2 regions of the Paenibacillus sp. FSL K6-2393 genome follow, and region 1 is predicted to be linked to the other one. Evidence: predicted binding sites of a transcription regulator. Region 1 holds the regulator's gene; the other holds the start of a gene.
What was found. Region 1 encodes LexA, which represses DNA repair genes until DNA is damaged. Its sites were predicted from a motif close to CGAACATATGTTCG; they were not measured.
Positions count from the first base shown of each region.

Region 1 (5,500 bases):
GTCTCCGGTAAAGAAAGCCACCAGCCCATTAATGGAACCATTCACTGCTGTCAGCTGCAGGATCATACCCGCAACGATAACGATGGACAGAAAATGAGGCAAATATGACGCGGTCTGTACAAACTTTTTGAATCGTTTACTCTTCACTTCGTTAAGCATCAAGGCAAAAATGATTGGAACCGGGAATGTAAAGAGTAACGCAAGTCCGCCTAACATCAGCGTATTACCGAATACTCTCCAGAAGGTAGGGTCCTCAATAAACATTTTGAAGTACCTTAATCCAACCCACGTTTCTCCAAATATACTTCCCCCGGGAACAAAACGTCTGAACGCAATCACATTACCAATCATCGGCCCATATTTAAAAATAAGGAGATAGATGATGGGAAGGATTAATAGTGAATACAGCTGCCAGTCTTTGCGGAACAAAGTTGCTGCCGTTCGTAATCTGCTCTCTTTACGTAAAGATGTCATGGTTAACGTTGTTTTAGCGGTTTCCGACTCCATGTGTTTTCACTCCGATCCAGGACTTGATAAGTAAGAGTAATTCATGTACAACTCCCATCGTTTCTCCTCTTGTAGAAGACAACCAATCCTTCAACTTCACCCCCACTACGAAATAGATAAATGCCAAATGTAAGCGATATCAATTTGATGTATTATGTAAAATCACACAATCCAAGGTGCTTCACATCATTAATTAGCACTTACTAAGTGGTGTGATCTCCAAATCGAAATAAGCTTTTTCAAAATATTAAGCGCTTACAATCAATAGAAAATAATTAGCAATAACTCCCTGCTTCCATTTTAATGAAGTAAGTCAAAAAGAAATTGCTTTAGGACAATCTAAATACTAGTCATACTAGTATGTTAGTTATATTCTAATCCAGCTTCCCCCTAATTTCAATAACTTTTAGTAAAAAAAATGGAGATCTCTTTTAACAAGGTAATTTAGTCAACAAGCTCAAATAAAAAAACATTGGTAACTTCAAGAACGACATCATCGTTCATAGAAGCTTCCAATGTCTCAGGGTGCTGAGGAAAGATGTTATAGCTGATCTGCTTAGAAATTAGCAATAAGCTGATTTAATTCCGATAAATGCGTTATTTCATGGTCTGGCGCATACGTTTCATTGTTGGTCTTATGCTCACGGTTAATCCATACGGATTGGATGCCAGATGATAAAGCACCACGAATATCAGTCGTTAACTTGTCTCCAACCATCATGCTCTCTTCGGGTTTAACACCCAGTTTATTCAAAGCATGTTCAAATATCGACGGATCTGGTTTTCCTTTTCCGAAGTTACCCGAGATAATAATCTCATCAAAGAAAGGAGTCAATTCAGGTACACCATCCAACTTCTCTTGTTGCAAAGCAGGACAACCGTTCGTTAACAACAACAGTTTGTACTTTCCTTGTAACTGGCGCAAGGTGTCCATCGTTTCTTCGTATACATGAGGTCTGGATCTCCGTTCTACTCCAAACTGCGCGGCCAACTGTTCAGCAAGATCTTCCCGATCTATACTCAACTTCAACAAGCCACGACGCCAGGATTCTTTACGGTAAACTGGAGCAAGTTGTTCCAACTGACGGAACTCAGGTTGATCCCCACCAGTAAAGTTCGCCCATAGGCCTTCAAACGGATTGATTCCAATCATTTTGGTAAAAGGAAAGGTTTCATATGATTCATACAGTCCACGTGCCTCATTACGAACAGCTTCTTCAAGTTCTTCTGGTTTGACCCCAGTCTCTTGCGCTGCAATTAGACAAGTCTCATGAAAAGCTTCTCGAACACTACGCTCATCCCACAATAAAGTATCATCTAGGTCGAACAAAATCGCTTTTAACGCCATTCCGATCATCTACCCCTTTATGCAATAATTACTTTTCGACGGTTTCCACGGTGATCTGGTGTGCTTTTGCAAACTTCAGCAAACGTTCTGCAATCGCATCTGTATCGTAACGGTTCAATAACTTGGTGAACACCCATCTTTTCCCGCGACTGTTATGTTCGATAACAACTGTACCTGGTTCAATTCTGAATTTGACAATATCGTCAACCCCGATTGAACGTTCACGATTACCCTTCGTCGTGATAATCCGATTACTGCTAATCTTGATGTATGGACGGCGAAGCATGAAGATGACTGCCAAAAATACGTAAAGCAGCATCGTCACCCAGTCCCAGGTTGTCATCGGAGCTTGCACAAGGAACGTGCTCATAAACAGATACAAAAAGGCGAGACCGATCAAAAATATAGGGAACAACAGGCTGCGCCCCTTAAAGACTTCTTCACCTGGTGTACCTGTGATTGGTTGACCACTTTTTTTGCGTTGCTGATTTAACTGCTTGGAATTTTTCTTAACCGTTCTCTCGAACGAACGCGACATGAGAATCCCCCTTATGTGTCTTTGTATCGGCTTACATAATTGCAAACCAACATTTCCCCCTATAAATTGCACACTCAAAATAACAGGAAGAAACCTAAATATCATAATGATATCATTAGGTTTCGTTAGTGTTTGAGTTTGCCTTGGTGGCCTTTGTCATTCTCATCATCAACAATCTCAATGGTATCCAGTTGTTGTCTGAAATTGCTGCGAATATTGCTCAAATAAATCTCTCTTAGCTCGGCACGTTCAGCAAGTTCTTCCTCCGACAATCCAGTGGACTTTTGCTTACGAGCCAATTCGTTAATGCGTGCTACCAGACTATCTATATCCAAGCTTGTCCCCTCCAAAAATACAAAGTCATATTAACTTTGCCATTATAAAGGCAGCTTGTCAAGCTGACACGCGTTAACACTCATTGATGTGCATTTTATTCTGCAAATTGCGGTAGAGCTAGTACTTGTCCCACTTGGATGGAAGTTGTATGAAGTTGATTCACTTTCTTAATTGCTTCTATATAAATACGTGTATCCATATTCGTCGGTTTATGTTCCAAAGAAATACTCCATAATGTTTCCCCTTGTGAAATAGCTATCTTTCCTCCAGGCAGAACATCATTCTCATTGCCAGCAAATACAGTTAAAACGGTGCTACATCCAATAAATATAATCAAAGAGGTAATGGCTACCTTTAACATCCATGAAGAAATCTTGAAACGCGCTAAAACATTCTTGTAGTTCCCTATTTTAGTCTTCACCAGTTCCGAATTCATTGGTTCATAAATGCTTTGATAAGTAGAATATCTCATTAAATACCCGCCTCCAAACGTTTGTTCCTATCTGTTGAAATCAATATAACACGAACACTTGTTTTGTTCAATAGATTTTTAGAACAATTGTTCGCTTCTTTTTTGAAGGAGAAATTTCTTAATTGAAGTTCTTTTGCAAAGCATTTGCAGTATTATGCTCTGCCTTTTGGACAAATTCGGTTCTAAAAGTTAAAAAACACTGATTTAATGCCATTTTATTTAGAACTTATGTTTGTACGAACGGAGGTTCTATGTTATAATTTTCCCAAACGTTACTAAAATGGGGTTGATACGGTATGTCGAAGATATCCAGCAGGCAGCAGGCTATTCTGGAGTTTATACGAAATGAAGTCCGGTTGAAGGGGTATCCTCCTTCCGTACGGGAAATTGGTGAAGCGGTTGGACTGGCTTCCAGCTCAACAGTACATGGACATTTGGATCGTTTGGAGAAAAAAGGTTTGATCCGACGCGACCCTACCAAGCCAAGAGCCATTGAGCTTTTGAGCCAGGAAGAATCTGAGCATTCTCATCAATTTGCTCATAGCGTTGCACGTATTCCTGTCGTTGGTAAGGTTACAGCAGGGGTTCCAATCACTGCAACTGAGAACATTGAAGACTACTTCCCTCTTCCTACACATTATGTAGGCGAACAGAAAGTGTTTATGCTTTCAGTAGTCGGAGATAGTATGGTGGAAGCTGGAATCGTTAACGGAGATTATGTTATTGTCCGTCAACAGCAAACTGCTGATAACGGTGATATCGTCGTTGCAATGACTGAAGACGATGAAGCTACAGTGAAAACGTTCTATAAAGAAAAAGATCATATTCGCCTTCAACCGGAGAATGCGACCTTCGAACCTTTACGTTTGAAACATGTTAGTATTCTGGGTAAAGTCATTGGCCTTTTCCGAGATATTCATTAATATTTAACTTGAGTAACAAAACTAGATGTAATGAAATACGAAAGAGGTTGTCCTGATCAACAGGACAACCTCTTTTTTTCATGTTTATGTTATTTTAGCGGCTAATTATTCACTGCGTTTCAGAACACTCTTGTGATGCGAGAACACATCAAAGCTCTGTTGTCCGTGATATGAGCCCATACCGCTCTCTCCTACACCACCAAACGGGAGATAGTGTGAAGTCATATGAGAAAGTGTGTCATTAATACATCCCCCACCGAAGGATACTTGATTCAGAACCTGATCCTGCAGTTGCTCATCCTGTGTGAAGAGATATAACGCCAATGGTTTTGGCCGGCGAACAATCTCATCCAGCATAGGATCCAGGTCACTGTACGTAAATACAGGAAGAATCGGACCGAAAATCTCTTCTTGCATGACAGCTGATTCCCAGTTCACATCGCCAAGTACAGTCGGCTCAATGAGCAACTGCTCACGTACAGAACGTCCACCAATCAGCGTTTTGCCATCTGTAAGGAACCCCGACAACCGATCAAAGTTACGCGCATTGACAATGTGCGGGAAATCAGCGTTCTGTAACACATCGTCCCCAAATTTATATTTGATCTCTGCGCCAATCAGATTGATCAATTCATCATGAACTTGTTCATGTACAAGCAAGTAATCCGGAGCAACGCAAGTTTGCCCTGTATTCAGGAACTTACCACGAACAATACGCTGAGCCACCAGCTTCAGATCTGCATCACTATGGACAATAGCAGGACTTTTACCGCCCAACTCAAGAGTTACAGGAGTCAGGTGCTCAGCAGCTGCCTTCATAACAATGCGACCAACACCTGTGCTTCCTGTGAAGAAAATATAATCAAACTTCTCTTTCAACAATACTGTGCTGGCTTCAACTTCCCCTTCCATAACGGCAATATACTCCTGAGGGAATATCTCCTGAATCAGATCATACGTCAGACGAGATACGGCTGGTGTTAATTCAGAAGGCTTGATAACTGCACAGTTACCGGCTGCAATTGCTCCAATCAGTGGACCAAAGGCCAGTTGGAAAGGATAGTTCCAAGGTGCAATTATAAGAGCCACTCCGTATGGTTCAGGGTAAATGGTGCTCACCCCATCCGGCATAGCCGAATTGGTTGGAACTTGTTTGGGTGCAGCCCATTCCTGCAGATGTTCTAATGCAAAATCCAGTTCACCCAGAACAATGCGAATCTCGGAACCGTAAGCTTCCGCCTCAGATTTGTTCAAATCTGCCCGAAGTGCATCTTGAATCCGTTGCTGATACTTTTCAATTCCTTTTCTAAGCTGTTGAAGAGCATTAATTCGATACTCGATATTTTTAGTTTGTCCTGTATAAAAAAATGTACGTT
Region 1 is NZ_JBBOCU010000001.1:2,900,849-2,906,348, reverse strand. Features, by position in the region: gene MHI14_RS12845 (ABC transporter permease) at 1-474, opposite strand, end outside; gene MHI14_RS12840 (HAD family hydrolase) at 1,064-1,855, opposite strand; gene MHI14_RS12835 (hypothetical protein) at 1,884-2,393, opposite strand; gene MHI14_RS12830 (DUF896 domain-containing protein) at 2,519-2,728, opposite strand; gene MHI14_RS12825 (LysM peptidoglycan-binding domain-containing protein) at 2,824-3,201, opposite strand; gene lexA (transcriptional repressor LexA) at 3,498-4,124, shown strand; gene MHI14_RS12815 (aldehyde dehydrogenase) at 4,230-5,500, opposite strand, start outside.

Region 2 (5,500 bases), 820 kb from region 1:
CAGAGGTAGCGCGATTGAGCCAACCTGCCAACATGGGCCCTGCCATACGTTGCAAGGCCGTCTCCATCAGTTTCATGCCACCAAAAAAGATAATAAGCCCATAGAGTAGGGGCAATATCACATCTCTAAACATAGAAACATCATTCCTTCCGTCCGGGTTCCTTAACTCATCCTATGAGTAAGAAAAGACAACCATGACAAGCCTAAAGGAATTCAGAGGGAAGCGACCTAAATTACCCCACCCTAATTCGAAAGATACAGTGGTTCGTGCAAACGTAGTGGAGGGGACGAATCTAATCTGCGGAAGCAAGCCGCACATGTGTTGCGGTTATTTCAGACTTTTTTAGTAGGGAAGTCCAAAAAAAGAATAAAAACGCTCAAAACCAATCCGTAACCGTAAAGTCATTTAAATAAAGTGACCGTAGTAACAATTCGTCACTGAAGCATCTTAACTGTCGCACCCCAATTCGAAAGATACGGTGATTCGTGCAAGCGTAGTGGAGGGGGCGAAATCGAATCTGAAGAAGCGAAGCGTGCGCCTTTGTCTCCGGATTTTCCCTTTAAGAAAGGGAATCAAAAAAATCTGGAGACAACAGCGATCAGAAGATCGATTCGTAACCGGAACGTCACTTAACTGCCGCACCCCAATTCGAAAGATACGGTGATTCGTGCAAACGTAGTGGAGGGGACGAAATCGAATCTGAAGAAGCGAAGCGTGCGCCTTTGTCTCCGGATTTTCCCTTTAAAAAAGGGAATCAAAAAAATCTGGAGACAACAGCGATCGGAAGATCGATTCGTAACCGAAACGCCACCTACGCGCCTCACCAAACCTATCTTTTTAACTAACTATGAAAGAAGTGGATCTACCTTGCCATCAGTTACACTCGAACGCAGTCGCAAAAAGCGGCTTGAACATGCCCATCCATGGATATTTAACAATGAAATTGCCTCTGTTGACGGAAACCCGGAGCCGGGAGATCTGGTCAATGTATTGAATCATCAAGGTCGCTATCTGGCGACAGGATATTACAATCCTGCATCTCAGATCACTGTAAGGGTTGTAGCTTATCAACCCTTGGAGTCCGAACAGATGGATACGGCGTTTTTTGCAGCGCGTTTCCGCGATTGCTTGCGTCACCGGGAACGTTTTATCCAGGATGGAGAGGCATACCGTCTCGTTTACGGCGAAGCTGATTTTCTGCCAGGCTTGATCGTTGACCGGTTCGGCAGCATCCTCGTTGTACAGTTGCTTACACTTGGCATGGATCGTTGCCGTGAAGCCATCGTACAGGCACTCATTGAAGTAATGCAGCCAGAAGGCATATATGAGCGCAGTGATGTCTCGATTCGTGAACTGGAAGGTTTGGAGCAGACCAAAGGTCCGCTGTACGGAGATTGCCCACGACATGTCACCGTTACAGAAAATGGACTACTCATTAAAGTGGACATCGTGGAAGGGCAGAAGACAGGTTACTTCTTCGACCAACGCGAAAATCGTGCAGCGATCGAACCGCTCATGAAGGGGTGGGGCTACAAGAGTGGAATCACACTCCAAACTACCGAGCAGGATGGCACAGAGCAGCGCTTGCCTGTGAATAAAAGCGGTAAGATAGTTACATTCCCTTATTGGGATGGTGCCACCGTACTGGAGTGTTTCTCACACACAGGCAGCTTCACGTTAAATGCTTGCAAGTATGGAGCCAAAAAAGTGACTTGTCTTGATATTTCGGAGCATGCCATTGAGAGTGCACGAACAAATGTGGAGCTGAACGGTTTCACCGACCGGGTCGAATTCGTGGTTGCTGATGCATTCCAGTACTTGCGTGAACAAGTGAAAGGACTGGATGAACGTACCGCACGTGCACGTGCAGGCGAACAGAAAGTGGATACATCCAAAGCGCTGGCAGCTGGCGGTAAAACATTTGATGTCGTCATCCTCGATCCTCCTGCATTTGCCAAAACGAAATCAGCAGTTAAAGGTGCATGCCGTGGATATAAAGATATCAACCTGCAAGGAATGAAACTGGTTAATGAGGGCGGATATTTGGTAACAGCCAGCTGTTCGTATCACATGCGTCCAGATCTCTTCCTAGATACGATTGCCGATGCAGCGGAAGATGCAGGCAAAGTGCTTCGTTTGATCGACTGGAAAGCAGCCGGTAAGGATCACCCGCAAATTTTGGGCGTGGATGAAGGACATTACCTGAAATTTGCTATTTTCGAAGTGCGTAGTAAAAAGAATTAATTGTATGAATTCCCTTCTAATTTAACTGTATAGATTGGACTAAACATCTACACGAGAACGTAGAGGACAGAAATAACCTGAAGAAGCGGAGCTAAAAGCTTTCTGAAGGAAAGCTGCTTCGGAAGCATAATCTTTGCCTTTATTCTCGGATTTTTTCACTTTTTAAAAATTGAATCAAATAAATCTGGGAATAACAGCGATCGGAGGGTTGTTCTGTCCTCGGAGTGGCAAGTGTAAATAATCTTTAATTTAATCTATAGATCAAGTCAAAAGTCCACAGTGTAATAGCTGCGGGCTTTTTGCTGTCTTGCTGTGTTAACGGAGATGATCTCCGGTTTTACCGGATAGTGGCAAACGTATGTTCCGAACCAAGTCAGATATGTTATACTGGGAATTAAAATCTTGTACGTGTGGTTTGGAGGATTAGACATGTCCGTTCGTTTTGTTATTGGCCGGGCAGGCAGCGGCAAAAGCTCGCTGATTACCCGGGAAATTACATCCCTGCTTCAACAAGAACCGCAAGGCAAACCTTTGATTTTACTCGTTCCCGAACAGAGTTCCTTTCGAACAGAGCAGGCATTGGTGTCTTCTGGAGCAATTAAAGGTACCATGCGTGCAGAAGTGCTCGGCTTTCGCCGTCTAGCCTATCGTGTAATGCAGGAAGCAGGCGGTTCTGCTCGTATTCCAATCGGAGCCGAAGGCAAAAAGATGCTGCTCTACAAAGTAATCCAGCGCCGTAAGGAAGAACTGAAGCTGTTTGGTGCATCCGGCAGCCAGCTGGGTTTTATAGGGGAATTAAATGACTTATATAGTGAATTTAAACGTTATGAAGTTGATCCATCATTGCTGGAAGAAGGGCTGTCTGGATGGAATAACTCACCCACTTCGCCAATTCTGGAGGACAAGTTGCATGACTTGAATCTGATATATCGTGACTATGAACAGGAACTGACCAATTTATATATTGATGATGAAGACACGTTGACCGAGCTGACAAATCGTTTGTCGGAAAGTGCATTGCTGCAGGATGCCCAGATCTGGATTGATGGCTTTCAGGGATTCACACCACAGGAGATGAGTGTGATCGGTCGGCTGATGTTGCAGTCCTCTTCCGTGACGATTGCACTGACACTCGATCGCCCTTATGATCACGGCGCACTGCCTGGAGAACTGGAACTGTTTTATCCCACGGCGAGTGCCTACGCGCGTCTCAAAGGGATGGCTGATGAACTGGGTGTACCGAGCGATATAACCGTGCTAGATTCGGAGATTCCACCGAGATACAAGGATCGTCCGGGACTTGCTCATCTGGAGGCTGGTTTCGACCGCCGAATTCGGTGGAAAAGTGATGGCCTTGATTCCGGAATCCGACTGGTTGCAGCGGAGAACCGACGAGCTGAGATGGAGGGAGCACTGCGTGAGATGCGGCGTCTGGCGCAAAACGAAGGTGCGCGTTATCGGGATATGGCGGTACTTGTTCGTCAGTTGGATACCTACGCTGATATAGCTGAACCTCTATTCAGGGATTATGACGTACCCGTCTTTCTGGACCGCAGAAGAAATGAACTTCATCATCCATTATCTGAGTTTATCCGTTCCGCACTGGATATTGTTCGGCGCCACTGGCGTTACGAGGATGTATTTCGTTGTGTCAAAACGGATCTGCTGCTTCCGCGTGATGGTTCCATCACTCGTGAAGATATGGACCAGCTTGAGAATTATGTACTGGCTTGTGGTATTCACGGGTATCGCTGGACTGACGGCAAACCATGGAAGTATGTACCAAGCCTGTCGCTGGAAGACAACGGTCAGGATGGCCGTAGTCGAGGACGGGACCAGATGCTTTCTTTAATGGAGAGCTGCCGAACGGTCATTACAGATTCCTTGGGTGTTTTTGAGAAACGAATGAAAAAGGCAAAGACAGCAAAAGCCCAGTGCGAGGCACTATACAGACTGTTGGAAGATGCTGAGATCGCATGGAAGTTGGAACATATGTCTGCTGAAGCTAAGGCTCAAGGTGACCCCGAACGGTCGAGAGAACATCGGCAGATGTGGGGAGCTGTGCTGGATCTATTGGATCAGATGGTAGATATGATGGGGAATGAACGGCTGGATATCACGCTGTTTGCCGGGATGATTGAGACCGGATTGACGGAACTGAAGCTGGGTCTGGTACCACCAGCACTGGATCAGGTATTGGTTGGTTCGATGGACCGTACACGTCTTCAGGACATCAAATATGTATTTATCCTTGGTGCAGTTGATGGTGAATTACCCGCCGTACCTCAGGATGATGGTGTATTAACGGAACTGGAGAGAGCGTTACTGACGGAACGAGGCATGGCGCTTGGACCAGGTGCAACAAGGCAAATGTTAGATGAACGTTTTCTGATCTATACGGCACTTACAGCGGCAAGCAGCCAGTTGTGGCTGAGTTACCCGGTTGCTGATGATGAGGGAAAAGCACTGCTTCCTTCCGAGATTGTCCGCCATGTACGGAAAATGTTTGGTCTACAAGAACAGCCATTGCTCGCTCAACCACCGGTTGTGAACTCGGAAGAAGCGCATTGGTCCTATGTCACCCATCCAGGTCAGAGTCTATCTGCGCTTATTGGACAATTGCGCAAATGGCGCCGCGGAGAAGACATCCCTGAAATGTGGTGGGCGGTCTACAATTGGCATGTATCTCGGGAGACAAGCAGACCTCAGTTGGAGCGGTTGATGGGATCGATCTTTTATCGTAATCGGGCATTACCACTACGTACAGCTACCAGTCGCAGATTGTATGGCACAGAGGTGAGGACGAGTGTCTCGCGAATGGAGCGGTTCGTAGCCTGTCCGTTCTCTCATTTTGCTTCGCATGGGCTACGCCTCAAAGAACGGCAATTGTACCGTCTTCAGGCTCCTGATATCGGACAGCTGTTTCATGCTGCACTAAGCCAGCTGGCTATGCGGTTGCGCGAAGAAAATCGTAGTTGGGGCAGTTTGACTCCAGACCAATGCCGTCAGGAAGCCGAGCAAACTGTGGAGCAGATTGCACCACAGCTGCAAGGGGAAATTTTGCTAAGCACCAAGCGATACGGTTATATTTTCCGCAAATTGAAGGACATTGTTAGTCGGGCATCCGTTATTCTCGGTGAACAGTCCAGACGTGGAAGTTTTGAACCGATTGGGCTGGAGCTTGATTTTGGACCGGATAAAACACTGCCGCCACTACGTTTTGAACTGGAGAACGGATGTGTGATGGAGATCGTG
Region 2 is NZ_JBBOCU010000001.1:2,082,413-2,087,912, forward strand. Features, by position in the region: gene MHI14_RS09125 (Na/Pi cotransporter family protein) at 1-133, opposite strand, end outside; gene MHI14_RS09130 (class I SAM-dependent rRNA methyltransferase) at 869-2,245, shown strand; gene addB (helicase-exonuclease AddAB subunit AddB) at 2,675-5,500, shown strand, end outside.
Region 2: the regulator LexA is predicted to act here: its motif matches at 2,597-2,610, upstream of addB (helicase-exonuclease AddAB subunit AddB).